One region of the Kitasatospora sp. NPDC054768 genome, then DNA from elsewhere that is predicted to be linked to it. Evidence: predicted binding sites of a transcription regulator. Region 1 holds the regulator's gene; the other holds the start of a gene.
What was found. Region 1 encodes HspR, which represses chaperone genes until heat shock. Its sites were predicted from a motif close to TTGAGNNNNNNNNNCTCAA; they were not measured.
Positions count from the first base shown of each region.

Region 2: the regulator HspR is predicted to act here: its motif matches at 1,274-1,292, upstream of lon (endopeptidase La).

Region 1 is NZ_JBSHBN010000073.1:1,428-4,629, forward strand. It holds gene ACWGKU_RS21840 (hypothetical protein) at 1-929, opposite strand, end outside; gene ACWGKU_RS21845 (heat shock protein transcriptional repressor HspR) at 1,107-1,637, opposite strand; gene dnaJ (molecular chaperone DnaJ) at 1,654-2,820, opposite strand; gene grpE (nucleotide exchange factor GrpE) at 2,967-3,202, opposite strand, start outside.
Region 2 is NZ_JBSHBN010000176.1:13,461-16,662, forward strand. It holds gene lon (endopeptidase La) at 1-1,251, opposite strand, end outside; gene ACWGKU_RS34940 (rhomboid-like protein) at 1,456-2,166, opposite strand; gene ACWGKU_RS34945 (response regulator transcription factor) at 2,784-3,202, shown strand, end outside.

The sequences.
Region 1 (3,202 bases):
ACCTTGTAGTCGTCTCGCATTTCGGCTATATGTCTGGCCAGTGTCCGCTCGCTAATTCCAAGGCGTCGCGCGATAACTCGGTGATTGGTTCCTTCGAGCATCTGGTCAATGATCGTCTGACGCAGGCGTGACACGACCTGCTGCGGCACTGTGCGGTCGCCCTCGAATTCCAGGGCCCGGCTCCAGTACTGCTCGAAGACCTCATTGGCAAGATAGTCGACGACGGCCGGGTCGTAGATGAAGGCCGCGAGGCTCATGTCATCGTCGATCGGGATCACCGCCACGCGCCGGTCCATCACTATGAGCCGCGTATAGGGCTCGTCAAGAGTGCGGTACTGGCCGCCGGCTTGGGCGAGTGTGGCGACGTAATCCCTGGTCGGCTGGTGGTATCGGGTGCTGGCGTGGTAGATCGTCCGCATCTTCGTCCCACTGCGGAGCGTCTCAAGATCGTATGCGATCATTCCGGCGAGAAGATCCGGCTGCCGGGGGCCGCCAGGTTGGAGCGCCAGGGCCTCCTCGAACCCGGAACCCCTGAACTGCTCCAGCCGCTGCCGAATGAGCGCCTTCCCCCGTACATGCTCTATGGATCCTCCGGACCGCTTCGGGGTGTGGAATTCCCGGGCCAGATCCTGCAGTTCGGAGGGGAGCGATACGGCGCGTGACAGGAGTTCCAGTGCCTGACGTTGCCACGAATGGCTGAGGCTTGTCGAGAGCTGCGCGGGGTCGGCGGCCACGAAAACATTCGGATCATCACTGTCGGGTATGAGAAGGCCGATCCTCACCAGCTCGTCCCGCGCGGGATCATCCTGGTCGACATCGGAGTCCAACGGCAGTTTGCCGTCTCCTCGGATGACGGCGAGATATAGCTCTCGTGCTTCTGGCGAGAGGATGGTCAAGCTGGCGGCAAGGGGTTGCTCTCGTCCACTCATTCGCGACTCCTTGCCGTTACCGTGCTACCTGCGTCCCATCAGCGCTGGTGCTGAACGAGTTTTAGCATGCCAGATCTGGTGAGTCCCCCGGAGAGGGAATACGACCGCACTCTCTCACCGCACGGCAGCCGCCGGCACCCCCCGAGAGGAGGGGCCGGCGGCCGGTGGGTGCTTCGGTCAGCGCTTGGGGCGCCAGACGACGAGGGCGCTGGACTGCGGGGTGGGGGGCTGGTACGGGACGAGGTCGCGCCGGTAGGACGCGTGGACGGCGGCCTCGCGCTGCTGGAGGGCGGTGGCGGCGCCCTCCAGGGAGTCGACCAGTTCCGCGACCCGGGACCGCAGGGCGGTGACCTGGTTCTCCAGCTCGATGATCCGCTTGATGCCCGCCAGGTTGATGCCCTCGTCCTGGGAGAGCCGCTGGACCTCGCGCAGCTGCTGGATGTCGCGCGCGGAGTAGCGGCGGCCGCGGCCGGCGGTGCGGTCGGGGCAGACGAGGCCGAGGCGGTCGTACTGACGCAGGGTCTGCGGGTGCAGACCGGACAGTTCGGCGGCCACGGAGATGACGTACACCGGAGTGTCCTCGGTGAGGACGTACGTCGGCGGGGCCGCGGCGGCGCGGCGGGTGCGGCGGGGGCCGGCACCGGGCAGGCCCTCGCCGAGGCCGGGGCCGATCGGGGTGTCGGGGTCGATCGGGTTCATCGGGGACATCGGGGACATCTGGTCGTCACGCTCCCTTCGCCGCCCGGAACAGGGCGGCGCGCGGATCGTCGGAGGCGGTGGCCTCGCGGTACTGCTCAAGGGCGTTCAGCGCGTCGCCGGTGACGTGCTGGGGCACCACGACCTCGACGGTGACGAGGAGGTCGCCGCGGGTGCCGTCCTTGCGGGTGGCGCCCTTGCCGCGGGCGCGCATGGTGAGGCCGTTGGCGCTGCCCGGGGGCAGCTTGAGCTTCACGGTCGGGCCGTTCAGCGTGGGCACCTCGATGGTGGCGCCGAGCGCGGCTTCGGGGAAGGCCACCGGGACGGTGACGGTGAGGTTGTCGCCCTTGCGGCCGAAGACCGGGTGGGGGTCGACGTGCACGGTCACGTAGAGGTCGCCGGGCTGCCCGCCGCGCTCGCCCTGGGCGCCCTTGCCCTTGAGCCGGATGCGCTGGTCGGCCTGGACGCCGGCCGGGATCCGGACCTGCATGGTGCGGGCCGAGCTGGCCCGGCCGCTGCCGTGGCAGTCGGGGCACGGGTCGTCGACGATCATGCCCCGGCCGCGGCAGTCCTTGCACGGCTCGGAGAGGGCGAAGGCGCCCTGGCCGCGGCTGACGGTGCCCGCGCCGACGCAGGTCGGACAGACCCGCGGGGTGGTGCCGGACTTGGCGCCGGTGCCGTTGCACCCTCGGCAGGGGGCCTGGCTGGTCATCCGCAGCGGGACGGTCGCGCCGTCCACCGCCTCCTCGAAGGAGAGCGTCACCTCGGTCTCGACGTCGGCGCCGCGCCGGGGCTGGGCCTGCCGGGTGCCGCCGCGGTTGAAGAGGCCGCCGAACACGTCGCCGAGGCCGCCGCCGGCCTGGCCGGCGCCGCCCTGGCTGCCGCTGAAGAGGTCGCCGAAGTCGAAGCTGTAGCTGCCGTTGCCACCGGGGCCGCCGCCGGCCCGGAAGCCGCCGTTGGCGAAGAGGCTGCGGGCCTCGTCGTACTCCTTGCGGCGCTTCTCGTCGGAGAGGACGTCGTACGCCTCGGAGATGTCCTTGAACCGCTCCTCGGCCTTGGAGTCACCCTTGTTGGCGTCGGGGTGGAACTCGCGCGCGAGCTTGCGGTAGGTCTTCTTGATCTCGGTGGCGGTGGCGTCCTTGGGCACGCCGAGGACCTTGTAGTAGTCCTTCTCGACAAAGTCCTTGCCACTCATGGCTTCCGCCACCTCCCGATGTCCATCGTCACTGTGCTGTCAACAGCCGGTGAGCAAACGGCTGCTGACAGAGCGCTGCGGAGCCGGCCGCCGTACTGGCCGGCGTACGACTCCGCAGCGCACTGGTTGTCAGCTGTCACAGGTTGTCAGCTGTCCGAGCCACCGTCGGACTTGTCCGCGTCGGCGGACTTCGGCTCGGCGTCCGGGGAGGACGCCTGGCTGCCGGGCTGGGGCTCCGCGACGGCCACCATCGCCGGGCGGATGATCCGCTCGCCGATGCGGTAGCCGGGCTGGAGGATCTGCACGCAGGTGTCCTCGGTGACGTCCGAGGAGTAGCTGTGCATCAGCGCCTCGTGCATGGTCGGGTCGAAGGGCTCGCCCT
Region 2 (3,202 bases), on a different contig from region 1:
GCGGATCTCCGCCTCGTCCCGGACGCCGCCGAGCGCGACCCGGACGAACTTGCGGCCCATGGCGCGGGCCACCGACTCGCCGAGCGAGGTCTTGCCGACGCCGGGCGGGCCGACCAGGGCCAGCACCGCGCCGCCCGCCCGTCGCCCACCGGTACCGCTCGTGGGAAGCGCTCCGCGCTGCCCGTCCCGCGGGCCGCCGACCGGCCCGAGCCCCTGGTCGGCCCGGCGCTTGCGGACGGCCAGGTACTCGACGATGCGGTCCTTCACGTCGTCGAGGCCCGTGTGGTCGGCGTCCAGCACCGCGCGGGCGCCGGCGATGTCGTACTCGTCCTCGGTGCGCTCGCTCCAGGGCAGTTCCAGGACGGTGTCCAGCCAGGTCCGGATCCAGGAGCCCTCGGGCGACTGGTCGGAGGAGCGCTCCAGCTTGTCGACCTCCTTGAGCGCGGCCTCGCGGACCTTCTCGGGCAGGTCGGCGGCCTCGACCCGGGCGCGGTAGTCGCCCTCCTCGTCGGCCGCCTCGCCGTTCAGCTCGGCCAGTTCCTTGCGGACGGCCTCCAGCTGGCGGCGGAGCAGGAACTCCTTCTGCTGCTTGGCCACGCCCTCCTCGACGTCCTTGCGGATGGTGTCGTTGACCTCCTCCTCGGCGAGGTGGTCGCGCAGCAGGGTGAGCGCGTACTCCAGTCGGGCGACCTGGTCGGCCTCCAGCAGCACCTTGAGCTTCTGCTCGGCGGTGGCGAAGGGCGCGTAGCCGATGTTGTCGGCGAGCTCGCCGACGCCCTCGATCTGCGCCACCCGGTCGACGATCTGCCAGGCGCCGCGCTTGCGCAGCCACTGGGTGGACAGCGCCTTGTACTCCTTGACCAGCTCGGCGGCCCGGCCGGCCACCGGAGTGCCCACCGAGGACTCCCGGAACGGCGTGGTCTCCACCCAGAGGGCGGCGCCGGGGCCGGTGGTGCCGGCGCCGATCCGGACCCGGCGCACGGCGCGCACCAGCGCCGCCGGATCGCCGTCCGCCAGCCGGCCGACCTGCTCCACGGTGGCCAGGGTGCCGGCCGCCGCGTACGAGCCGTCCACCCGCGGGACCAGCAGGACCTGCGGCTTGGCGGTGCCGGTGGCGGCGGCCCGGGCGGCCTCGACCGCGGCGCGCACCTCGGCGTCCTTCAGGTCCAGCGGCACGACCATGCCCGGCAGGACGACCTCGTCGTCGAGCGGCAGCACGGGCAGGGTGAGCGGTGTGGACGTCGATGCCATGATCTCTCCCCAGTCAGTGAACTTGAGTCGACCTGACTAAGGCTTGGCGGCCGCCGGATGTTCCCGGCCCTCTGTTCGCCGTGAGCGAACACGCATCGGGCCGGGAAGCCCGCGCCCGACTCCGTCAAGAGAGGGGTGGGCGCACCTCGGGGAATCCCGGCACGAGGCCCCCGGGGCCCGGACGGCCCCGGCCGGCCGGCGGCGTCAACGCGCCGTCCACACCCGCGCGGGCGCACCGCCGGCGGCCGCCGCGACGGCCGGACGCGGCCGGGGCGGGCGCCGCTCGACCCGGCGCAGCCAGCGCCACAGCGCGACCCCGGTGAGCACCGCGGCCGGGTGCCCCACCCCCGTGATCACGTCCTTGTCGGTGGCGATCTGCTGGGCGATCATCAGCCCCGCGCCGCCCAGCGCGAGCAGCCGCCCGCGCCAGGAGAGCAGCCCGGCCACCGCGCCCAGGCAGGCGAGCACGCCGTAGCTGACCCCGATGTCCAGGTGGTCCATCGCCTCGGGCGCCATCCGCCCGGTCTCCACCGCGGTGATCACCACTCCCTGGGAGAGCAGCGTGGCCGCGACGTGCCCGACCGCGAACACCGCCGCCGCCCGGGCCGGACCGACCCTGCGCTCCAGCGGGGCGAGGGTGAGGGCGAATCCCCACAGGTAGGGCATCCACACCTCGCCGGCCACCCAGAATCCGCTCAGCACAAGAGCACGCAAAGGATGCTGGAGCAGGTTGTGCCCGTCCGAGCTGGAGGCCTCCTGCAGCCGCTGGACGAGTTCCGGGTCGGCGAGCCCGGCGAAGGTCGTGGTGGCGCCCACGACGGCGAGGTACCCGAGCGTGAAGGGCGTGCTCCGGGGTGTCGGCACCCGCTCCAGCAGCCACTGGAGGACGCCGGTGCGCAGCCCGAGGCGGAGCATTCCGTAGGGCGCTCCCGCGCCTCCGCACCCGTCGGCACTCCGTCCGAGTCCCGCCATGCCGCCTCCGCTCCACGCCGCAGCCACCGGCTCCCCGCCCGGGCCCAACGTACCGGCGCGCGCCGCGGGTTCCGCCCGGTCGGGTGTTGTCGTGGCCACGGTACGTCGAGGTTCTGAGAGGCACCTGGGAAAAGCCCGTGAAGAACACCGCCGTAGCGGACGGCGGGATTCCCGACATTGGTCCAGACCTTCTCCCCCGCAACGCGGCAGCAGGGCCTCTGACCGGCGACTTGGCGTCAACTGAACTGCATACGTACCGTTACGCAGTGAAAATTCGCCGGGTAAGGTATCGGCCCGTGCCCACTCGTGCAGTGGGTCCGAGGGCGGCCCGACAGCCGGCCCACGGGCCGGAAACGTCCGGTCCACCTGCCGGGAAGCATCCGCTGTCCGTACGCTGCGAAGTGCGCGGGAGAAGTGGGCGGCCGACCATCCGTCCTCGGCTCCCGATCGCGCGACGGGACGGCGGACCCGGCACAGTCCACGACGGAACAAGACTACGAGCGGAGCCCCGCCATCCCCACAGGTGGCCGGCCCGCAGCCCTGGGGGCGGTGGCGTGACCGTGACAGAAATTCAGCAGGACAACCACAACACCGGTGGCACTGTGAGCAGCCAGCGCAGAGTCCTGGTGGTGGAGGACGAGCCCACGATCGCCGAGTCGATCGCCGCCCGGCTGGGCGCCGAGGGCTTCAAGGTCGCCGTGGCCCACGACGGCCCCGGCGCGGTCGACGGGTTCCACACCTGGCAGCCGGACCTGGTGGTCCTCGACATCATGCTGCCCGGCTTCGACGGGCTGGAGGTGTGCCGCCGGATCCAGGCCCAGCGCCCGGTGCCGGTGCTCATGCTGACCGCCCGCGACGACGAGACGGACCTGCTGGTCGGCCTCGGCGTGGGCGCGGACGACTACATGACCAAGCCGTTCTCGATGCGCGAACTGGCCGCCCGCGTCAACGTCCTGCTGCGCCGCGTCGAGCGCGCCCA